3 regions of the Gordonia metallireducens genome follow, and region 3 is predicted to be linked to each of the others. Evidence: riboswitches for the same ligand, from Rfam matches in the RefSeq annotation. Region 3 holds a riboswitch; each other region holds the start of a gene.
What was found. A riboswitch is a leader RNA that binds a small molecule or an ion and turns the genes downstream of it on or off. The one in region 3 is predicted to bind cobalamin.
Positions count from the first base shown of each region.

Region 1: linked by a shared signal. The riboswitch ahead of LQD00_RS04165 (FecCD family ABC transporter permease) and the one ahead of LQD00_RS18820 (CbtB domain-containing protein) in region 3 are both predicted to bind cobalamin.
Region 2: linked by a shared signal. The riboswitch ahead of metE (5-methyltetrahydropteroyltriglutamate--homocysteine S-methyltransferase) and the one ahead of LQD00_RS18820 (CbtB domain-containing protein) in region 3 are both predicted to bind cobalamin.

Region 1 is NZ_JAJQJP010000015.1:50,672-58,616, reverse strand. Features, by position in the region: gene LQD00_RS04185 (DUF2786 domain-containing protein) at 1-510, opposite strand, end outside; gene LQD00_RS04180 (VOC family protein) at 587-1,045, opposite strand; gene LQD00_RS04175 (excalibur calcium-binding domain-containing protein) at 1,277-1,549, opposite strand; gene LQD00_RS04170 (L-lactate dehydrogenase) at 1,729-2,682, opposite strand; cobalamin riboswitch at 2,816-2,997, shown strand; gene LQD00_RS04165 (FecCD family ABC transporter permease) at 3,070-4,122, shown strand; gene LQD00_RS04160 (ABC transporter ATP-binding protein) at 4,122-4,946, shown strand; gene LQD00_RS04155 (ABC transporter substrate-binding protein) at 4,946-6,007, shown strand; gene LQD00_RS04150 (VOC family protein) at 6,026-6,427, opposite strand; gene LQD00_RS04145 (TetR/AcrR family transcriptional regulator) at 6,503-7,078, shown strand; gene LQD00_RS04140 (acetyl-CoA carboxylase biotin carboxylase subunit) at 7,217-7,945, opposite strand, start outside.
Region 2 is NZ_JAJQJP010000054.1:18,723-26,667, reverse strand. Features, by position in the region: gene metE (5-methyltetrahydropteroyltriglutamate--homocysteine S-methyltransferase) at 1-2,152, opposite strand, end outside; cobalamin riboswitch at 2,299-2,500, opposite strand; gene LQD00_RS21185 (cobyric acid synthase) at 2,707-4,284, shown strand; gene LQD00_RS21180 (alpha/beta fold hydrolase) at 4,298-5,101, shown strand; gene mtr (mycothione reductase) at 5,109-6,506, opposite strand; gene LQD00_RS21170 (alpha/beta hydrolase) at 6,503-7,564, opposite strand; gene mqo (malate dehydrogenase (quinone)) at 7,717-7,945, shown strand, end outside.
Region 3 is NZ_JAJQJP010000048.1:10,496-18,440, reverse strand. Features, by position in the region: gene LQD00_RS18825 (ATP-dependent helicase) at 1-3,127, opposite strand, end outside; cobalamin riboswitch at 3,138-3,316, shown strand; gene LQD00_RS18820 (CbtB domain-containing protein) at 3,353-3,586, shown strand; gene LQD00_RS18815 (CbtA family protein) at 3,621-4,448, shown strand; gene LQD00_RS18810 (histidine phosphatase family protein) at 4,461-4,958, shown strand; gene LQD00_RS18805 (acyl-CoA dehydrogenase family protein) at 5,072-6,298, shown strand; gene LQD00_RS18800 (DUF7144 family membrane protein) at 6,371-6,796, opposite strand; gene LQD00_RS18795 (molybdopterin-dependent oxidoreductase) at 6,982-7,945, opposite strand, start outside.

The DNA of each region.
Region 1 (7,945 bases), on a different contig from region 3:
GCGCGCGGTGATCGGCGACAGCGGCTTCTCCTCGATCACCCGGCGCGCCTGCCAGCCGCTGCCCTTCGTGACGACGCGCGCGAAGGTCTCCCCCTTGTACGCCCCCGACCGCAGGTAGGCATCGCTGGCGGCGACCATCTGGATGATCAGCGACGTGTACAGCGCCTCGCAGGCGTCGATGTCGGCCTCGTAGCCGTAGGCGAGGACGAAAGTCGAGTTGCTGGCGACGTCTACTGTCACGTCGTTCGCCATGGTGATCGCCACGAACAGTTGCACGTAGGTGCGCAGGCCACGCTTGCCCGGCTCGCCGATCTTGATCTGCCGGGAGATCGGGGTGACCTTCCTGCGCGCGGCCGGATCGTGCGCGCGGGCCACGGCGAGATCGATCGACGACGCCGTGGCGAGGCGCTGTGCGGCCTGCATGAACGTCTCGGCCTCATGCTCGTTGTCGGTGTTCTCCGCCTGTCGCAGGAGGGCGGAGATCCGGGTGAGCAGCTTGTCGTCGCGCATGTAGTTCAGACTATCGGCGCGCCCGATCGGTTCCATCGGACCGCGGACGAGCCGGGAAGGCCAGGTCGGAGACCCCTCAGCTCTCGGGCGACCAGCGGGCGACGTCGTCCTTGCCCACGGGCCGCTCCTGGGTGGCACGCTGCGTCATCCGGAGGTTGTTCCCGAACGGGTCGCGGAAGGCGCAGTCGATCCCGTACGGCTGTTCCTCGGGGTCCTGGGTTAACTCGACGCCCTTCGCGACGAGGGCAGCGTGCGTACCCCGGCAGTCGTCGGTCGAGAAGATCGTGACCGGCATCGCGCCCTGCGTGACCAGTTCGCGGACCTTGGCCACAGCGTCGTCGGAAAGCGATGGAGGCCCGGGCCTCTCGAGGAGGATGAGACGGTCCGGCTGCCCGGGTGGTGCGACCGTCAGCCACCGCATGAATCCCATGTCGACGTCGGTGTCGACGGTGAACCCGAGCTCGCCGACGTAGAATTCGAGCGCCGCGTCCTGGTCGAGGACGTAGATGGAGTGGATGGCAATTCCGGTGATCATGAGCCCGACGATACGACTGCGGCGCCGACGGGCGCTTCTCCGGAATTGCTCGACGCCGGGAGCGAAGCGAGCGGGTCGAATTCACGCGGCTCGGTCGGCCCGGTCGGTATCGTCCAGCGCCGCACGAAGCGTCCCGGCACAGGCACCGGGGAGACGTGCCGACGGTAGCCGGACGGGCTGCAGCCGATGATCGTGGTGAAGGTCCGGCCGAAGGTGCAGTGTGACTCGCGGTCAGCGCTTCTCGCAGGCGATGCCGTCGTTGTCGCGATCGCTCTCGTCGTTGGCGTCGTAAAGGGCCTGGTCGACGGTGAAGTTCGTGACCGGGGTGCTCGTTGTCGAGTCGACGGCGCCCGGCTGTCCGACACCGTGTGGGTAGTCGGCGTTGAGCGCCTTGCAGTTGGCGTAGTCGGTCGCAGCCGAGGCGGGTGCCGCCGCCATCAGCGGTGCGATCGCCATCGACGCCGCAGCGACAAACCCCAGAACCGTCTTGCGCGAACCACTCATCGTCGAACCTTCTCTCACACCGATGTGACCAGGTGAAACTACCCCGACGTGGCGTCGACATCCGCATCCTGGAGTGAGATTGGTCCGCCTGAGGGACAGTGACTCGAGGACGATCGCCGCCTCCGAAGGCCAGCGCTGAACGGAATCAGCGAATCATTGCCGGAAGTGACGATCGTGCCCTACAACCCGAATCGCGACTGCATTGCGCGCAGCGTCTCCGCCGATGCGAGCAGGCCCGCCTCCTCGTCCGACGACAGCGGCACCTCGAGGCGCGTCTGCGCACCTCCGCGGTCGACGACGGTCGGCAGGGACAGGCATACATCCTCGAGTCCGGAGAAGCCGGAGGCGACCGTCGAGACCGGCAGGACACGATGCTCGTCGTTCAGAACGGCTTCGACAATCCGCGTGGCAGCGAGGCCGATGGCGTAGTTGGTGGCACCCTTGCCCTCGATGATCGCGTAGGCCGCATGCACGACCTCGTTCCGGATACGTTCGCGCGCAACGGCATCCATCTCCGGACGTCCAGGCAGCGGCTTCCACGACGTCAGTGGCACCCCGCCGATCGTCGCCGACGACCACAACGGGATCTCACTGTCCCCGTGTTCGCCGACGATATAGGAATGCACACTCTGGACCGCCACCCCACAGTGCTGCGCGATGAGGAACCGCAGCCGCGACGAGTCGAGAACGGTTCCGGAACCGAACAGCTGATTCGACGGCAGACCGGTGATCCGCTGCGCGGCATAGGTGACGACGTCGACCGGGTTGGTCACCATGAGATAGATCGCATAGGGCGCGACCTCGAGCACACCGGGCAGGATCGATCGGGTCAAACCGATTGTGGCCTCGGCCAATTCGAGACGCGACTGTCCCGGCTTCTGTTTGGCTCCGGCGGTGAACACGACGACGTCGGCGTCGGCGCACACCGACACGTCGTCGGATCCGAGGATGTCGGCACGGGGCACGAACTCCAGCCCGTGCGAGAGGTCGAGAACTTCGGCGGTGACCTTCGGCGCCTTGATGTCCAGGAGGGCGACGGTCCGCGCCACTCCCCGGATCAGTGCCGAGTAGGCGATCGCGGTGCCCACCGCGCCCGCGCCGATGATGGCAAGTTTCGTGGGTCGTCCGTCCATCGGATCACCGTCCGCCTCGGTTCGATTCGCGACTGTTGCGCGGCACTGTCGGCACCCAGCGTAAGACCTCCCGACGTCGCGCGCCCGGTTCGGCCAACCGGGCGATGGCGCAATCTCCACGATAGTGTTGCTAGCCTCACCTCCAGAGAGCGGTCGCACCTGCACACGCGGGTGCCAGGGAACCTGGTGCGAATCCAGGACTGGCGCGCAGCGGTATGGGGGACGGACCCGACAGCAAGCCACTGGGGCAACCCGGGAAGGCGTCGGGTTCGGATGAACCCGAGTCCGAATACCTGCCGTTCTCGTCGAGTCCACCCGGCATCTCGCGCACAGATGCCCAGACCGAAGGCAGTTCCACACGTGTCCCGTCCTCCCGACGGCACGACGATGATCGCCACCGACACGTCGGTACGGCGACTTCCGTCGTTGCCTCTTGCCCTGATTCTTCTCGCGCTCACGCTGGTGAGCGTCGCGGTCGCCACTGCTTTCGGCGCCGAGACGATCCCCATCGGTGACGTCTGGCGAACCGTCGCCGGACGCCTGCAAGGCGATGATCTCGACGCCGCCCACGCCGTGATCATCTGGGATCTCCGATTACCGCGTTCGATACTCGCGGCGATCGTCGGCGCAGGCCTGGCCCTTGCCGGCGCCGTCATGCAGGCCCTCGTCCGCAACCCGCTCGCCGAGCCGTACCTGCTGGGCGTGTCCGCCGGTGCAGCCGTCGGCGCGACGGCGGTCATCACGCTCGGTTCGTTTGCCGCACTGGGTGTCTGGGCGTTGTCGGGCGGCGCACTGATCGGCGCGCTCGCGGCGTCGATCACCGTCTATGCCGTCGCCCGGGCGCAGGGCGGACTGACCGCCCTCCGCCTGATCCTGTCCGGCGTCGTCCTGTCCTCGGCGTTCATGGCGTTGTCATCGCTGCTGGTGTTCACCGCCGCCGACCCGCATGCCGCCGACAACGTAATGTTCTGGATGCTGGGCAGCGTCGCCGGCGCGACGTGGGCGAAAGTCCAGATCGCGGGTGTGGTCGTCGTGGCCACGGTGTTCGCGATGCTGGCGATCCACTCCTGGCTCGACGCCTACGCGGCCGGCACCGACACCGCGACCTCCCTCGGGGTTCCGGTGCGCGCCATGCGTAATGCTTTGTTCGCGGTGCAGGGACTCCTGGTCGGTGTCCTGGTTGCGGTCGCCGGCGGGATCGGCTTCGTGGGGTTGATCGTGCCGCACGCCGCGCGCCTGCTGGTGGGTGCGACGCACCGCGCGATGATTCCCGTCGCGGTCTGCGGCGGCGCGCTGTTCCTGGTGTGGGTCGATGTCATCTCGCGAGTGGCCGCGGCGCCGCGCGAGATGCCGTTGGGCATCGTGACCGGACTCATCGGCGCACCGATCTTCCTGTTCCTGATGGGACGCCGTCAGTACGTGTTCGGCGGCGGATCCTGATGCCCGCCGACTCACGCTCGATGTCGTTGCGCGCGACGGGCCTCAGCTGTCGTCGCGGCGCCCGTACGATCCTGCGCGGGGTGGACCTCGACGTCCCGGCCGGAACCCGGCTCGCCATCGTCGGCCCCAACGGGACGGGCAAGAGCACGTTGCTCCGAACCCTGTGCGGTCTCGAACAACCGTCGTCCGGGCGTATCCGACTGGCCGACGACGATCTCGGTCGCCTTCCGGCGCGGCGTCGCGCGTTGTCGATCGCCGTCGTCGGTCAGGATGAACACCCGTCGGCCGAACTCACGGTCGCAGAAGCGGTGGGCCTGGGACGCACGCCGTACCGATCTGCCTGGGCCACGGGCAGTTCCGATGACGATGAGATCATCCGGTCCGCATTGGAACAGGTGGGACTGGGTGGTTGGGAACGCCGGTCGTGCATGCAGCTGTCGGGCGGCGAACGGCACCGCGTCGTACTCGCCCGCGCGATAGCGCAGCAGACGCCGATCCTCGTGCTCGACGAGCCGACGAATCATCTCGACGCGGCCTGGCGACTGCGGCTGATGCAGACCCTCGACGACCTCGAGGCCACCGTGATCGCCGCGATGCACGACCTCGACCTCGTCCTCCGCCACTTCGACTCGGTCGCTGTGGTTTCCGACGGCGGGATCACCGCCCACGGCCCACCCGTCGAAGTGTTGACCCCCGATCTGCTGGCGTCGGTCTTCGACGTGTCCGGCACGGTCGTTCCCCATCCCGAGACCGGTCTCCCCCATCTGCTCCTGAACTCCCCCATGTCACCTGCACCGCAGGCCTACACCACCAAGGAAAATTGATGAGACACACCATCACCCGATCCGCCGCGCTCGCTCTCGTCCTAGGCACCGCGGCGGGTTGCGGCGCCGACTCCGGCGTCGCCGCTACCGACAGCGTCACCGTCACCAACTGCGGCGCCGAGGTCACCTTCGACCAGCCCCTCGATCGCCTGTTCGTCAACGACGGCGGGATGATCGCGATCGCGCTCGCGACGGGTGCACGCGACAAAATGGTCGCGGTCAGCTCACTCGCCCGTGACAAGGACGTCCTCCGGCTCGAATACGGGCCGCAGGTCGACACCCTGAACGAGGTCGCCACCGAACAGCCGACGCTCGAGAACATCGTCGGCGCCAAACCCGAGGTCCTCTACGCCGGCTACAACTACGGCATGAGTGAATCCCGCGGGATCACTCCCGAGATCCTGGCCTCCCACGGGATCGACGTCTACCAGCTGTCCGAGGCCTGCCGTCAGGTCGACGGACAGGCACAGCGCGGCACGATGGACCCCTGGGTCGCGCTCGACACCGACCTGCGCAACATCGGCACCATCACCGGCCATCCCGAGCAAGGTGCGGCGGTCGCCGACGACATCTCCGGTCGCCTCGAGAAGCTCCGTGCTGCACCGAAACCGGCGACCAAGCCGACGGTCTTCGTGTTCGACAGCGTCTCCGATTCCATCTTCTCGTCGGGCTCCTTCGGTGGTCCGCAGGGCATCATCGACGCGGCGGGCGCCCGCAACGCGACCGAAGACGTCAAGGACACCTGGACCGCGGTCAGCTGGGAACGGATCACCACCGCCGACCCGGATCTGATCGTGTTCGTCGACTACCCCGGGCAGTCGGTGGAACAGAAGATCGACGCCCTGCGCACCAATCCGGCCAGTCGCCACCTGAAAGCGGTACGTGAGAACCGGTTCGTGAATCTCCCCTACGCGATGTGGGTCTCGAGCCCGCTCAACATCGACGCGGCCGAGATCCTGCGCGCAGTCCTCGAAAAGCACGATCTCGCACCGGAGTCCGGCATCACCTCGGCGTTGGACGTCAAGCAGTTGCGCCTGGGCGGCAACAACTGGCTGGACTGAGGCCTCGGACCGCCACGGTCAGCCGACGTAGGCGTCCGCATAGTCGGCACTCGGCACGATGGGTGTGATGACGTCCAACAACACCCCATCGGGCGCCTCGACGATGAAGTGGCGCTGACCGAAGCCCTCGTTGCGCAGCGCACGAACCGGTTCGACCCCGGCATCGACCATGCGGGCGTGGACCGCGTCGACGTCGTCGACCTCGAGATTCACGATGACGCCGCGGGGCGTCGCCCGGAATCCCTCCGGAATCGTCGGATGAGCGGCGTCGACGAGGGCCAGTTCGAAGGCACCGAGCCGCAGGCTGATGTACCAGTCGGCCTCGAAGGTGGTCTGGAACCCGATGTGGGTGCGGTAGAAGTCGGCCGCGGATACGACGTCGCCGGACATGAGGACGGGATAGAAACTGGTGGCGTTCATGTTCTGCCCTTTACGTACGATGAGTATGTAACGCCTGTAAATATACATACGCTCCGTACGTAAAGGAAGCCCCACATGCCCCGTGCCTCTGCGGCTACCGCCGCGGCCACTTCCCGCCACATCCGCGAGATCGCGACCGAGTTGTTCGGCACCCGCGGATTCGGCGGCGTCTCGCTCGACGACGTCGCCGAATCCGCCGGCGTCACCCGCGGCGCGGTGTATCACCACTACCGCAGCAAGGCAGGACTTTTCGGGGCCGTCGCGGCGGACCTCCAAGCCGCGGTCGCCGCCTCCGTCGTCGAAGCCGCCGAAGCCGCAGGCGACGACCCGCGGACACAGCTGCGGGCCGGATGCCACGGCTTCCTGGACGCGATCACCGCCGAGCCATCGGTCCGAGTACTCCTCGTCGACGGGCCGGCAGTGTTCGGGTGGGACAAGTGGCGGCAGATGGACGCCGAGAACTCCGCCGTCCACCTGCGGGAGGCCCTCGCGTCGGTCGGCACCGACCCCGATCTTCTCGATCCCCTCGCCGCCCAACTGTCGGGCGCGATGAACGAGGCCGCGCTGTGGCTGGCGCAGTCGTCGAACCCGGATGCTCCCGAGCGTGCGCATCGCGCACTCGACCTGCTCGTCGACACCGTGCTCGGCTGAGCCGGACGCGATGGGCGCCGCCGATCAGGGCGCGGCGAGGGTAGCCCCGCCACGGGGCGCCGGGCCGTCACCCGTCGGAGGACGGGGAAAAGTCCTGAGTGTCACCACTGGGAGCCGTCGAGGCGGTCGCGCTGCGGCCTACAAAGACCCGAGCAGCTCCGGCAGGGTCTCGTCGATCGTGCCGGTGTGGAAGTCCGCGCTTCGGTACCAGTCGGTCGCCAGCACCGCGTCGAGGAAACCGAGCGTGGTGATCGGTCCGTCCCAGTGGGTCTCGCCGACGGCCCGGGCTGCGCGGGCGATCGCCTGCTCCCGGTCGGCGCCGGCGACCACGATCTTGGCGACCATCGAGTCGTAGTGCGGCTGGATCACCGACCCGGACACCACCCCGGTGTCGACGCGCACACCCGGTCCGGCCGGGAAGGTGCACCCCGCAACGGTTCCCGGTGACCCGAAGAAGTGGAACCTCGGGTTCTCGGCGTTGAGACGGAGCTCGATGACCGCGCCGCGGGCGACGATCTCGTCCTGCTTGACGCCGATCGGATCGCCGAAGGCGATCCGCAACTGCTCGGCCACCAGGTCGACACCCGTGAGTTCCTCGGTCACACCGTGTTCCACCTGGATGCGGGTGTTCATCTCGATGAAGTAGTACTCACCTGCCGGGTCCACCAGGAACTCGACGGTGCCCGCCGAGGTGTAACCGACCTCGGCGGCCAGCGCGACGGCCGACGCGTGCATCGCCGCGGCGACCTCGCGATCGAGTGTCGGAGCGGGAGCCTCCTCGACGACCTTCTGCCGACGACGCTGTAGCGAGCACTCACGCTCGAAGAGATGCACCACGTTGCCGTGCGAGTCACCGAGGACCTGCAC
Region 2 (7,945 bases), on a different contig from region 3:
ACAGCGCCGTGTAGATCTCGTCCTGCTGGGGCACACGCGGCGAGTGGATGTCGTAGACACCCGGGCCGACCGCGTTGCGGAAACCGGCCTCGTCGAGATCGTCGAGGACCTCCATGTGCGAGCGCGCCGCCTCGATCGAGGTGACGTCGGCGTCGAGGTCCGCGATCGCGCCGATGACCTCGCCGAATTCCGAATAGCAGAGGTGCGTGTGGATCTGCGTGTCGTCGCGGACTCCCGAGGTCGCGATCCGGAAGGCGCGGACAGCCCACTCCAGGTAGCCGGGTTTGTCTGCGTCGCGCAACGGCAGCAACTCGCGAAGGGCGGGCTCGTCGACCTGGATGATCCCGACGCCGGCTGCCTCGAGGTCGACCGTCTCGTCACGGATGGCGAGCGCGATCTGATCGGCGGACGTCGACAGAGGCTGGTCGTTGCGGACGAACGACCAGGCCAGGATGGTCACCGGGCCGGTCAGCATGCCCTTGACCGGCTTGTCGGTCAGCGTCTGGGCGTAGGTGATCCAGTCGACGGTCATCGGCGCGGTACGAGAGACGTCGCCGTAGAGGATCGGCGGTCGCACGCACCGTGAACCGTAGGATTGCACCCACCCGTTGGCGGTGGCGAAGTAGCCGTCGAACTGCTCGGCGAAGTACTGCACCATGTCGTTGCGCTCGGGTTCGCCGTGGACGAGGACGTCCAGACCGATCGACTCCTGCAACGCGACAACATCGGCGATCTCGGCTTTCATCCGGTTCTCGTACTCGGCGCGATCGATCTCGCCCGATCGGAGTGCGGCGCGTGCCAGCCGGATGGCAGAAGTCTGCGGATACGAACCGATCGTGGTGGTCGGCAGCGGGGGCAGCCCCAACCGTTCCTGTTGCGCGACGCGACGCTGTTCAGCCGTGCCTCGGGTGGCGTCGGCATCGCTGATGGCGGCGAGACGTGTGCGGACCTCGTCGTTGTGCAGGCGCGGATCGGTGGCACGGCTCGCGAGTGCCATGGTGCTCGCGGCGAACGCGGCAGCCTGCACGACCCGGCCCTCGTGCAACGCCGACGACAGCACCGCGACCTCGCGGAATTTCTCTGCCGCGAAGGCCAGCCAGCCGCGGAGATCGGTGTCGAGCTCGTTCTCGGCGTCCAGGGAATAGGGGACGTGAAGTGTGGAGCAGGAGGTCGACACGGCGATCGACCGCGCGGAGCCGAGGACGGTGGCCAGCGTCGCGGCGGCCTGGTCCAGGTCGGTGCGCCACACATTGCGGCCGTCCACGACGCCGGCGATCAGCAGCTTGTCCGCCAGACCCGGGGTACCGGCAACGGTCTCGACCGACCCTTCGACGAGGTCGACCGCGACTGCCTCGATCGGGGTGCGCGCGAGATATGTCAACCGATCACCGGGATCACCGAAGTAAGTTGCCACGGCGATGGCAGGACGCTGAGCGTGGGTGCCCAGGGCGTCGTACACCGATTCGGCCCGGGGACCCAGGTCGGCGGCGACATCGGTGACCAGGACGGGTTCGTCCAGCTGAACCCACTCGACGCCGGCCTCGGCCAGCAGCGTCAGGAGGTCGCGGTACAACGGGACCAGTTCGTCGAGGCGATCCAGCGGCGCACTCGCTCCGTCGACCGCCTTGGACAGCGCGAGGAACGTCACCGGCCCGACGATGACCGGGCGGGCCGGGACTCCGAGCTCCTTCGCCTCTGCGACTTCCGCCAGGACCTTCTCGGGATTCAGCGAGAACGAGGTGTCCGGGCCGATCTCCGGCACCAAATAGTGGTAGTTGGTGTCGAACCACTTGGTCATCTCCAGCGGAGTGACGTCGGCGGTGCCGCGCGCCGCCGCGAAGTAGCGGTCCAGCGGGTCATCGATCTCGGCGAACCTCGACGGTAACGCGCCGAGGAGGACAGAGGTGTCGAGCACCTGGTCGTAGTACGAGAACGTGTTGACCGGGACGGAGTCGTGACCGGCCTCGGTGAGCTCGGCCCACTGCTCGCCGCGCAGGCGCTGCGCGACCTCGGCGAGCTCGGTGCGGTCGATACGACCGCCCCAATAGCTTTCGACGGCTCTTTTCAGTTCGCGCCGGGGACCGATGCGTGCGGTGCCGAGGACGGTGGTCGTGAACGGTGCCGCGGAATCGCGACGGACGGTGTCGGACATGGAAGTCGACTTCTCCTACTGACGGCGGATGGTTCACCGCCCAGCAGGGGGAGATCGATCGAGCCACCTCGCGGGCAGCAGAGAGCGCGCGACGATCACCGATTCGACCTGCGCCCAATCCTCGAGGCGGCGAGCCACCGGACGCGGCGCGTCCGGTACACCTGGCAGGTCTTCGGGCTCACCGTCGCTCTCGAGAGAGGTTCCTACTGACCGTCGCTTCCCAAGCCTGGGCTCAGTGCTGATGACGGTGGTCGTTACGGCATACCGCTGCGGGGACAGCTCCGGATTCGAACCGGATTCCCTCTCGTCGCCGGCGTGACGCCGGCGACTCGACGCCACGCGCCATCAGATGCTTCCTGATTTCACGCGTGGCGAACCACATGCGCGCTCAACACTAGTGAGCGGCGTAGACCCGACGCAAGGAAGGTCACGGCGACATGACGACACTTACCCGACGGTGTCCGGCCGAGCGCGGGAGCACCCCTCGGAGTCGAGTTCCCCGACCGGCAGTGGAAGATTGACACCTGGTTCGCAGTCGAGAAAGGGGTGTCGTGGTGGCCGATCTCGGTGGGGCGTTGCTCGTGGGCGGGACCAGCAGTGACGCCGGTAAGAGTCTCCTCGTCGCAGGTCTCTGTCGTGCTCTCGCGCGCGACGGCGTCCGGGTCGCGCCGTTCAAGGCGCAGAACATGTCCAACAACTCGGTGGTGACGCTCGACGGCGGTGAGATCGGCCGCGCCCAGGCCCTGCAGGCCTTCGCCTGCGGGCTCGAACCCTCGACGCGGTTCAATCCTGTTCTGCTGAAACCCGGCAGCGACCGGCGCTCCCATGTCGTGCTGCGAGGGCGCCCGGCCGGGGACGTCGGTGCCCGGGACTACATGGCCTGGCGGTCCCGGCTGAGGGAGGTCGTCACCGAGGAGCTCGCCGCGCTCCGCCGCGACTTCGACGTCGTGCTCTGTGAGGGAGCGGGTTCGGTCGCCGAGATCAACCTTCGCCGCAACGACATCGCCAACATGGGGCTCGCGCAGGCCGCACGGCTCCCGGTGCTGCTGGTCACCGACATCGACCGCGGTGGCTCGTTGGCCTCGCTGTTCGGCACCACCGCGATCCTCGAACCCGCAGACCAGGCGCTGATCGCGGGCTACGTCGTCAACAAGTTCCGGGGCGACCCGAGCATCCTCGAAACCGGGCTCCGGCAGGTCGAGGAGATCACCGGCCGCCCGACCCTCGGTGTCCTGCCGTTCGCCGACGACCTGTGGCTCGACGCCGAGGACTCCCTGGCGGCGCCCGTCGGCCGGCGGGTCGGACCGCCGCTGAACCCGGCCGGTCCGGGCGCGCGGCTCCGCGTCGCCGCGATCCGGTTGCCCCGCATCTCCAACTCCACCGACGTCGAGGCGCTCGCCTGCGAACCGGGCGTCGACGTGACCTGGGTCGACGACCCGGGCAGTGTCGCCGCCGCCGACCTGGTGGTGATCCCGGGAACCCGTGCCACGGTCTCCGACCTCGCCTGGATGCGCGACCGCGGGATCGCCGACGCGGTCACCGCCCGCGCGGCCCGGGGCGTCCCGGTCGTCGCCATCTGCGGGGGTTTCCAGATGCTGGCCCGCACCATCGACGACGCGATCGAATCCGGTCGTGGCCGCGTCGACGGCCTCGGTGTGTTCGATCTCGACATCTCCTTCGCCACCGACAAGACGTTGCGTCAGGTCAGCGGCACCAGCCGCGGTGGAGAGGTGATCAGCGGCTACGAGATCCACCACGGGCGGGTCGTCGGGTCGCGGGAGGACACCTGGATCGTCGACGACGCCGCGGGTCCCGAAGGTGCGGTGCGAGGCGCGATCCGTGGGACGCACTGGCACGGACTGCTGGCCAACGACGCCTTTCGGCGTCGGCTGCTCACCGAGGTGGCCGCCGAGGCCGGTGTGCCGGACTTCCGGGTCGCGGGCGACACCGAGGTGGAGGCGATCCGGCGGCGACAGGTCGACACGATGGCCGACCTGGTCAGCGAGCATCTCGACATGGACGCGGTGATGCATCTCATCGAGGACGGTCCGCCCGTGTCGGCGCCCGTCATCCGCCATCACCTGGACCCCGACACCGGTTCGGCGCAGACGCTATCGTGGCCCAATGACTGAAGATCAGCGTCAGGTGACCGTCAACGGCCTCACCTTCGACGTCCGGATCGGGGGACCGGAACGGGGCCCGTGGGTCCTGCTGCTTCACGGATTCCCGGTGGACGGATCCTGCTACGACGCGGTGCTCCCGCGACTCCACGAATCGGGCCTGCGGACGTTGGTCCTGAACCAGCGCGGCTACAGCCCCGGCGCACGACCCGAGGCCGTCGAGGACTATCACCTCAGCCACCTGGTGTCGGATGTGATCGCCGTGCTCGACGAACTGAAGGTCGGGTACGCGATCCTCGTCGGGCACGACTGGGGCGGCATCGTCGCGTGGCATCTCGCGGGCAAGTACCCCGACCGGTTCACCGGTCTGGTGGTCGCCAGCACCGGCCACCCGTCGGCGATGCGGGATGCACTCGCGGCGAGCGATCAGCGCGAACGATCGTCCTACATCCTCGATTTCGTCGCCGACGGCGCCGAGGAGACACTCCTCGCCGACGACGGCGCCAAGCTGCGCGCGGCCGGGGTCACCGCCGATGAGCTCGCCCCGCTGCGCGAACCGGGCGCCCTGCGGGCTGCATTGAACTGGTACCGGGCCAACTTCGTCGGCGACATCAAGGGCACCATGGCGTGCCCGCCGGTGGAGATCCCGACGACGCTCGTCTGGAGCGACGCCGACGCCGCGCTCGGCCGTGAGCAGGCGCAGGGCAGCGGCCGGTACGCCTACTCCGACTTCCGGTTCTGCGAACTGGCCGGCGTCGACCACTGGATTCCGCAGAACGCTCCCGCCGAACTGGCCAGCGAGATCGCCCTGCGGTCGACGGTGTTCTAGATCGCCACTAGATCTCCAGACCCAACAGCGCGTTCTCGAGCACCTCGGGCATCGCCGGGTGGATCCAGTACTGCCCCTTGGCGACCTCGAGGGCGGTCTGGCCGAACGACATCGCCTGGATGACCGGCTGGATGACGGTTGGGGCCTGCGGGCCGATGATGTGCGTGCCGAGGATCTTGCCGGTGCCGCGTTCGGCGATGACCTTGCAGAAACCGGTGGTGTCCTCCATCGCCCAGCCGTAGGCGACGTCACCGTAGGCCTGGACCTTGACCGTGATGTCGTATCCGGCGTCGCGGGCCTCGTCTTCGGTCAGCCCCACCGAGGCGATCTGCGGGTGTGTGAAGACGGCCGCCGGGACGAACCGGTGGTCGAACTCGACGAGATCGTCTGCATCCCAGCCCTTCAGCAGGTTGGCTTGCACCACCCGCTCCTCGTGGTTGGCGACGTGCTTGAGCTGGTACGGCGAGCTGACGTCGCCGAGCGCCCACACCCCGCGTGCGGCGGTGCGGCCGTGGATGTCGCAGCGCACCCGGCCCTCTTCGTCGAGTTCGATGCCGACCGAGGAGAGGTTGAGGCGGTCGCCGTTGGGCTTCCGGCCGGTGGCGACGAGCAGGACGTCGGCCTCCAGGTGCGTCCCGTCGTCGAACTGCAGGCGGACACCGCCGTCGGGCAGGTCCTCCGCACCGGTGATGGCGGTGTCGAGGTGGACGTCCCACTTCTCCTCGGCGACCTGGGTGAAACGGTTGGAGATGTCGGCATCCTGCTTGCGCAGCAGGGCGGGGCCGCGGGCGATGATCGACACCTTGGAGCCGAGAGCGCCGAAGACGTGCGCGAATTCGGCTGCGATGTAACCGCTTCCGACGATGACGAGCCGCTCGGGCAGTTCCGGCAGACGCATCACGTCGTTGTTGGTGTAGTACGCCACGCCGGAATCGGCGATGACCGGCGGGATGACCGCGCGCGAACCCGCGGCCAGGACCACCTCGCGGGCGAGAACCGTTGCACCGTCGGCGGTGACGAGACGGTAGAGGCCGTCGTCGTCCCGACCGTCGAACTCGACATGGGAGCTGTAGACGGTGATGTTCTCGCACCGGTCCACGCGATACTCCTTGCCGCCCTCGGAGATCGGGTCGATGCGTCCGAAGACGCGCTCGACGATGCCGGGCCAGTCCACCGAGTCGACCTTGGCGTGCACCCCGAGACGCGCGCCCTGCGTGGCGATCTCGGCGACCTCCGCCGCGTAGACGAACATCTTGGTCGGGATGCAGCCGACGTTGAGGCAGGTGCCGCCGTACACGCCTTCCTCGAAGATGGCGATCGTCGTGTCGGCATAGCGCTCGTCGGGGATGGAGTTGCCGCTGCCGGAGCCGATGATGGCCAGGTCGACGACCTGCGTGGCGGTCATAGGGTGCTCTCTTTTCTACTGGTTTCCGAGGATTCGGTCGCGGGCCGGATGGTGCGGGCGAGCCAGTCGTCGACCTCGCGATAGGCGTGCTCACGGGCATGCGGCACCGAGAGGAACACGTCGTGGCGGGCGTCGGGGATGGGGACGGTCGACACGCGCCCGCCGAGACACCCGCTCCAGCGGGCGATCTGGCGGACGTCGAGGACGGCGTCGGCGCGATCGGTCGACGCCGAGTAGGTCTTCGCGAAATGGGTCTTGTCCGAACGCAACACGAGCGCCGGCGTGCCGACGTCGATGCCGCGGTGCAGACGTCGTTGCCCGCTCCGGACCGCGTTCAGGAACCCGAAGGTGACCGGGAAACCGCCCATCGGTTTGAGGGCGAGGTCGTAACTCCACTCGCCGTGCGCACTCTCGTGAAGACTCTCGCCGTAGGCCGAGGAGAGTTCCTGCGGGATCACGCGGGTGGGTTGCACCGCGGCCACCGCCTTGATCAGCATCGTCACCGGCAGCGTCCGCAGGACGGCGTCGCCCTGGAGATCCAGCCACGGCGAGTTGAGCAGCAGGCCGTCGACGAGCCCGTGCCGGGCCGGGTCCTGCTCGCGCAGCCGGTCGAGCCACAGCGCGGTGATCAGGCCACCCGTCGAATGCCCGGCGATGATCGTGCGGGTGTCCGCACCCACCTCCTCGGCGATCAGCTCGAGCGCGAGGCCGAGTTCCTCGTCGTATCGAGCGAGGTCCGTCGTGAAGTGGGCGGTGTGGTGGCTCTCCCGCGACCGTCCGCACTTACGCAGGTCGATCGCGTAGAACGCGTAGCCGCGGGCGGTGAAGAAATCGGCCAGCGGCTCGTGGAAGAAGTAGTCGGTGAAGCCGTGGACATAGAGCACCGCGCCGGCCACGGGCCGCGGACCGGCGATCCGCGCACCCGCCTCGGCGCGGCGGATCAGGGTCGCGGTGACGGGTGATTCCCCGTCCGGATCGTCGCCCAGCGGGATGGTGCGGAGTTGGTAGTGGTCCAGGAAGCGGTCGGGTTGCCAGCCGGTGCCTGCGGATACGCTCACAGCAGCCAGCTTAGTGACCCGTCTGCTCGGGCAGGGGACGCCGCGGAAGTGTCACGGATGCCACAGTTGAGCAGGTCGATTCTGTGACAGGACGTGCCATGCTGGACAATGGCCGATGTAGAGATCGTTGATCAGGTTGAAGTGGAGTCCAGGTGTCGAAAACGGTGATCAAGACCGACGTGGCGTTGGTGGGTGCAGGCATCATGAGTGCCACCCTGGGAGCGCTGCTCCGTCAGCTGCAGCCCGATTGGTCAATCAGCCTGTTCGAACGGCTCGACGCCGCTGCGGCGGAGAGCAGCGACCCGTGGAACAACGCGGGCACCGGGCACTCGGCGCTGTGTGAGCTCAACTACACGCCCAAGACCGCCGACGGCGACGTCG
Region 3 (7,945 bases):
TGGCGATCCCAAGGGACGCCGCCGCGTCGGTGACGGTGAACGGCCCGTGGGTGCGGGCGTAGCGCCCGATGAGATCGCCCACCGGGTCGGGTACCGGCTCGAGGTAGGCGGCCGGGATGCCCATCGGCGCCGGGACCCCGAGGGCGTCGCGCAGCCGTGCGGTGTCGTCGATAGATGCCCACAGCGCGCGCCGGTTGTGGTTGATCGAGATGATCTGTCCGCTGCGGTGCAGGTCGGCCAGCACATCGGCCACTGCTGCTTCTCCCCGGTATCGTTCCCCCACCTCTTCGGTGGTCAGGGGTCCGAGCCAGCGGAGCAGGTCGACCACGTCCTCGGCGTCACGCGCCTGCCGCTCGGGGGACAGACGTTGCAGGCGGGCGATGACCTCGGCGATGACCCCGGGGTCGAGCAGTTCGCGGAGATCCACCCGGCCGAGCAGTTGTGCGAGGAGGCTGGTGTCGAGGGACAGTGCAGCCGCCCGGCGTTCGGCGAGTGGAGCGTCGTCGGCGTACATGAAGGCGCCGACGTAGCCGAACAGCAGCGACGCCGCGAACGGCGACGGACTCGGGGTCTCGGTCTCCACGACGCGAATGCGGCGTGACCGGATGCGGCCGAGCAGATCGAGCAGTGCCGGGAGGTCGTACACGTCCTGCAGGCACTCGCGAACCGCCTCGAGCACGATCGGGAAGTCCGGGAACTTCGATGCGACGGAGAGCAATTGGGCGCTGCGCTGGCGCTGCTGCCAGAGCGGCGCGCGCCGGCCGGGATCGCGCCGCGGCAGAAGCAGTGCGCGAGCGGCACATTCGCGGAACCGTGACGCGAACATCGACGAGTCGGCGAGGCCGTCGGTGACGAGCTGCTCGACCTCGTCGGGATCGAGGAGGAATACGTCGGCACCCGGGGGAGCGTCGTCGGTGTCGGGGAGACGCAGGATGATCCCGTCGTCGGACGCGGTGGTGGCGCCCTCGATGCCCAGCGTCGCGAGGAGTCGCTGGGAGATGGCGCTCGCCCACGGCGCGTGGACGCGCAGGCCGTAAGGCGAGTGCAGGATGACGCGCCAGTCGCCGAGTTCGTCGCGGAACCGTTCGACGACGAGCGTCCGGTCGGTGGGGAGGTGACCGGTCGCCTCGCGCTGCTCGGCGATGAGGGTGGCGAGGTTGGTGCGGGCGTTCTCGGTGAGTCCCAACCGTTCGGCATGGGTGTCGAGCTTGCCGGGATCGGCGATGGCCCCGGTGAACGCACCGATCGCCGCACCCAGTTCGGCGGGCCGCCCGATGGCGTCGCCGATCCAGAACGGCAGCCGGCCGGGTTGCCCGAAAGCCGGCGACACCAGGACGCGGTCGTGGGTGATGTCCTCGATGCGCCAGCTGGTCGCGCCGAGGGCGAACACGTCGCCGACCCGCGACTCGTAGACCATCTCCTCGTCGAGTTCGCCTACGCGCGTTGACTTCTCGCCGACCATGAAGACGCCGAAGAGCCCGCGGTCGGGGATCGAGCCGCCGGAGGTCACGGCGAGTCGTTGGGCGCCTCGGCGTCCCGTGATCACGCCCGCGTCGCGGTCCCAGTTGACCCGCGGCCGCAGTTCGGCGAACTCGTCGGAGGGGAAGCGCCCGGCGATGAGGTCGAGGGTCGCGTCGAAGACCCCGCGCCCGAGATCGCGGTAGGGCGCCGCGCGGCGCACGACCTCGTACCAGTGGTCGACCTCGAGATCGTCGACGGCGGCGGCTGCGATGGTCTGCTGCGCGAGGATGTCGAGGGGGTTCTGGGGAACCTTGATCTCCTCGATCGCGCCGTCGAGCATGCGGCCGACGGTGACCGTGCAGTGCAGCAGGTCGGTGCGGTGTTTGGGGTAGAGGATGCCCTGGCTGATCTCGCCGACCTGGTGGCCGGCGCGACCGATGCGCTGCAGGCCGCTGGCCACCGACGGCGGGGCCTCGACCTGGATCACCAGATCGACTGCTCCCATGTCGATGCCGAGTTCGAGCGAGCTGGTCGCCACGACGCAGGACAGGCGACCGGCCTTGAGGTCGTCCTCGATCTGCGCGCGCTGCTCCTTGCTCACCGAGCCGTGGTGCGCCCGCGCGAGGACGGCCTCGGCACCGGAACTCGCACCGCTACCCATCACGAATGCGGGAGCCCCACCCGCGACCGTCGGGTTGGCGGTGGCCTCGGTCGTGACGCCCTGCCGCTCCGCGTGGATCTCGTTGAGCCGAGCGGTCAGTTTCTCGGCGAGGCGCCGGGAGTTCGCGAACACGATGGTCGCCCGGTTGGCCTCGATCTGGTCGACGATCGACGCCTCCACGTACGGCCACAGCGACCCGGCCGTGGGGGAGAAGGCGTCGTCGAGCTCGGCGGAGTCCGCACCCTCGGGGCCGGGTGCCGGCGGGATGTTCGCCATGTCCTCGACCGGCACGTCGACGCGGAGATCGAAGGTCTTGTCGGCCTTGGGCTTGACCACCTGGCAGGGCGCCGACCCGGAGAGGAACCCGGCGACCACCTCGGGCGGCCGGACGGTCGCCGACAGTCCGATCCGCTGCGCGGGCTTGTCGAGCAGCTCGTCGAGGCGTTCGAGGGTGAGTGCGAGGTGTGTGCCGCGTTTGGTCGCGGCGACCGCGTGGACCTCGTCGACGATGATCGCCTCCACGTCGGTGAGGCTCTCCCGTGCCGCGGAGGTCAGCATGAGGTACAGCGACTCCGGCGTGGTGATCAGGATGTCGGGCGGGGTCTTCACCAGCGCGCGGCGGTCGGCGGCCGAGGTGTCGCCGGAGCGGACGCCGACCGTGATGTTCGGTTCGGGGAGGTTGAGTTCCTGCGCCGCGCGCGTGATCCCGGTGAGCGGTGCGCGCAGGTTGCGCTCGACGTCGACGGCGAGGGCCTTGAGCGGCGAGATGTAGACGACCTTGGTGCCCGGACGGCGCTCACCGGGGTCGGCGGCGAGTCGGTCGAGCGCCCACAGGAATGCCGCGAGGGTCTTGCCGGAGCCGGTCGGGGCGATGACGAGGGTGTTCGCTCCGTCGGCGATCGAGGTCCAGGCGCCCTTCTGGGCTGCGGTCGGCTTGGTGAACGCTCCCGTGAACCATCGCCGGGTGGGGGCGGTGAATCGATCGAGAACAGAGGGGCGGGGCATCTATCCACTATGTCTCACATGTGTGACAGGTCGGGGTATACAGTCGACACACGCCTGTACGGGGAATCCGGTGAGAATCCGGAACGGTCGCGCCACTGTGAACGCCGACTCGGGGACGCGGTCGAGGGATTCGACGGTGCCCCAGAGAAGACGTGAGTCAGGATGCCGTGCCGGCGGTATCTGATCCACAACTCTCCGACGCGAGATCGGCGAAAGGACAATCCCATGACGGGTCCCCGTACGTCCGAAGCAGTCAAACCCTCTCCGCGCGCCCTGGCGGTACCGAATCTCTCGGTCGCGAGCGCAGCGCTCTGGCTGAGCCTCACGGTCCTCCTGGCCGGGCTCGCCTACTACTTCCTCGGCTACGACCAGGGGGTCGTGTCGGTGTTCGGCGAGAACACCTATGTGCACGAGTTCGTGCACGACTCCCGCCACTTCCTCGGCTTTCCCTGCCACTGAGTCGGCCTGACCGAAGAGGTAGGGACAAGTTCACATGGAGAAGAAATTCATCGGCGCAGGTCTGCTCTCGGGCCTGATCGCCGGAATCATCTCGTTCGTCTTCGCGCGGTTCTATCTCGAACCCGTGGTGTCGAAGGCCGTCGACTACGAGGGCGAGCGCTCGGAAGCCGAAGAGGCGCTGGCTCACGCAGCCGGCGGTCATTCACACGGCGAGGGTGGTGAGGTCTTCACCCGCGCGATGCAGGAGAACCTCGGCGCCGGAGTCGGCAACCTGGTGTTCGCCCTGTGCATGGGGGCGTTCTTCGCAGTTGCCTTCACCGTGCTGTGGAGCCACCTGGGCAATCGGTATCCGGCCGTCGACGCCCGGGCGGTCGCCGGGGCCCTCGGGGCGATCGGTTTCGTCGCCGTCTTCGGTGTGCCGTTCTTCGCCTACCCGGCCAACCCGCCCGCGGTCGGGGACGACGACACGATCGGGGAACGGACGGGTGCATTCCTGACCGTCACCATCGTGTCGGTCGTGCTGATGATCGTGGCCGTCGTTCTCGCGCTGTGGCTGCGGCCGCGGATCGGCGGACTGGTGTCGGCCGTGGTGGGCGGCGCCGCGTACGTGATCGCGGTCGGCATCACCATCGCGCTGTTGCCGACGTTCAGCGAGGTGCCGGAGCCGGTGCGCAACGACGCCGGCCAGATCGTGTTCCCCGGCTTCCCCGCGGACGTCGTCGCCGACTTCCGCGTGTACACGATCACCAACCAGGTCATCCTCTGGACGGTGCTGACGGTGACCTTCGCGCTGGTCCTCGGCGCGATGGCGCGGTCGGAGAGCCCGGCCACCTCCCGGACGGTCGACGCCGCCCAGAGCTGAGCGCCTTGATTCATGCAGATCATCACCGCCGGGCGCACCGGTCCCAACCGATCGGTGCGCTTCGGCGGTGAAGCGCCCCTCGACGACCGCGGTCGCCGCGACATCGAAGCGTTGGCGGCGTCGGTCGTCGGGGCCCTGACCTTCTGTGGGCCGGAACCCGCGACACTCGAGAGCGTCCGGCTCCTGGGCGGTCGCCCCGAGATCGACGAGGAACTCCGCACGCTCGACGTCGGAACCTGGGCGGGATCGGCGCCCGAGGAGATCGATCCTCGCGAGCTGGCGGTCTTCTTCACCGACCCGGCGGCCCGGCCCCACGGCGGCGAGAGCGTCGAGGAGTTCGTGATGCGGGTGCACGACCGGCGCAACACCCTGAACGCCGACGTGGCGACGGTCGTCGTGGCGATGCCTGTTGCACAGGCACTTCTGTGTGACGACGCCGCGGGGTACTTCCGGGTCGAGGTCCGGCCGGCGACCTCCTACTTCTGGCCGGCCCCTGAGAATTCGCCCTGAAGAAACAGATCCGCGGGGACGTACCTAGACATCGCGAGTGACTCCTGACACAGTTGAGTCGGCAAAACTGAAACGTGTTCGCCCCCGGCGGGCACTGTCTGGGGAGAGTGACGATGTTCGAGTGGTCCGAAGAAGATCTGATGGTGCGGGACGCGTTGCGCGCGTTCATCGACAAGGAGATCCGACCACATCTCGACGAGCTCGAGTCCGGCGTGCTGCCTCCGTACGACATCACCCGCAAGCTGCTCTCGACCTTCGGGGTCGACGCGATGGCCAAGGACGCGCTCGAGAAGGAACTCGAGGCAGAGGCCAACGGGGAGAAGAAGAAATCGTCCGGCGACGGCGGCGGTATGAGCGGCTCGATGTTCATGATGGTCAACATCGAACTGGCAGGTGTGTGTCTGGGACTCGTCGCCTCGCTCGGTGTGAGCATGGGCCTGACCGCCTCGACGATCCGCGGCAAGGGCACGCTCGCACAGAAGAAGCGCTGGCTGCCCGAGCTGGTCACCATGGAGAAGGTCGGCGCCTGGGCGATCACCGAACCCGACTCGGGGTCCGACGCCCTCGGCGGCATGAAGACCACCGTTCGCCGCGACGGTGACGACTACATCCTCAACGGCCAGAAGACGTTCATCACCAACGGTCCGTACGCCGACACCATCGTCGTGTTCGCGAAGCTCGACGACGGCAGCGGCACCCCCATGCGTGACCGCAAGGTGCTGTCTTTCGTCCTCGACAAGGGCATGCCGGGCCTCACACAGGGCAAGCCGTTCAAGAAGATGGGCATGATGAGCTCGCCCACCGGTGAGCTGTTCTTCGACAACGTCCGGGTCGGCAAGGACCGTCTGCTCGGCGAGACCGAGGACACCGGTCAGGATTCGCGCGGTTCCGAAGGTGCCAAGGCCGGTTTCACCGCCGAACGCGTCGGAATCGCCGCGCTCTCGCTCGGCATCATCAACGAGGCCCAGCGCCTGTCGATCGACTACGCCAAGACGCGCAAGCTGTGGGGCCAGGAGATCGCCCAGTTCCAGCTCATCCAGCTCAAGCTCGCCGAGATGGAGATCGCCCGCATCAATGTGCAGAACATGCTCTTCAGTGCGATCGAGCGGGGCAAGGCGGGCAAGCCGCTGAGCCTCTCGGAGGCGTCGGCGATGAAGCTCTACTCGTCGAAGGCCGCCACCGACGTCGCGATGGAAGCCGTCCAGCTGTTCGGCGGCAACGGTTACATGGCCGAGTACCGGGTCGAGCAGCTCGCCCGAGATGCCAAGTCGCTCATGATCTATGCCGGCAGCAACGAGATCCAGGTGACCCACGTCGCCAAGGGACTCCTGCGCGGCTGACCTACGCGTTTCATCGCTCGAAACCGCGCTCAGAGCGGTTTCGAGCGATGAACTGGTTAGCGCCGGTCGGCGTCAGTACTCCGCTCTGGGATTCCAGGTCGAGACGGCCCAGATGACGACCACGTCGAGTGCGATGACCAGAATCGACCACCACGGGTAATAGGGCAGCCACAGGAAGTTCGCGATGATGGACAGGCCGGCGATCACGATGGCGGTGAACCGGGCCCAACCCGCCCCGCTGACGAGGCCGGCGCCGACGATGATCGCGATGGCGCCCAGCACGATGTGGATCCATCCCCACGTGGAGATATCGAATTTGTAGACGTATTCGATGCCGCGGACGAACACCTCGTCCTTGGCGACGGCGGCGATCCCCTGCGCGAGTTGGACGACTCCGACGACGATCAGGATGATCGCGGCGCCGATGGACGTCCCCGCGGCGATTCCCTGCTTGGCAGACAGGGTTCCGCGCTCTTCGCCTGGTGCAGTGTGTGTCATGACGCCCTCCTCTGGACTGTGGACAGTGAGGAGTGTGCGACTCGCCGAGAGGAATCGCAGGAATTCCGGAGAACTGTTCGGTATCTGGTCCCGAAATGAACTCTCAAATGAAATGAGTTGGGCGCCAACTCGTGAGGAAACGAGACCCGGGTTTACCGATCATTTGTCGGATGTTTGTCGCACCATTACGTCGGTTCTTTCGCAATGGCTTCGGGATGCGTGAGACGCCAGATCCGGTCCCTCGACATCGGCGTCTCGTACGGGCGGACATCGAGGGCCCGACGGATGGCGTTGGCCAGTGCGGGCGCCACCGGGTTGAAGGGTGACTCCGACATCGACTTCGCGCCGAAAGGACCGAGCTGGTCGGCGGTTTCGGCGAAGTACACCTCGGTGAACGGGATGTCCGCCATCTGGGGGACACGATAGGTGCGGAACACCTTGGTCACGGGTGATCCGTTCTCGAGCATGATCTCCTCGAAAAGGGCGGCGCCGATACCCTGTGCGACACCGCCTTCGACCTGACCGCGACACTGCTCGGGGTTCATCACGGTGCCGGCGTCGGAGGCGTGGACCGACTGCAGGATCGCGACGGTACCGGTCTCGGTGTCGACCGCCACCCGGAAGGCCTGCACATCGAATGCGATGGAACGCATCTCGCCCCGTTCCTCACCGATGGCGACGGCGCGCGGACCGTCCGGGAACCGCACGCGGTGGCGCTCGTCGACCGCGTCGATCAGTTCGCGGAATCCGATCAGCCGATCGCCGGCCACCGCACCGTCCGGACGCAGATCGACGCGTTCGGCATCGACGCCGGTGAGTCGGCGCGCGGCGTCGACGAGCGTGTCGCGCAGCGCGAGGGAGGCGCCGTACACAGCTTTTCCGGCGACGGTGGTACCCGCAGAGGCGAACGCCCCGGTGTCGTGTGGGACGGCGTCGGTGTCCCCGTGCCACAACGAGACCCGGCCCGGATCGGTCGACAGCGTCGAGGCGACGATCTGCGTGTGCACCGTCGTCGTACCGTTGCCGAACTCGCAGGTACCGACGCCGACATGGTAAGCGCCTGTGGAGTCGACGGCGACGGTGACATCGGCGAAATGACCGCGCGGGGCCATCGTTGCGATCGCGGAGATAGCCATCCCCTCACCGACC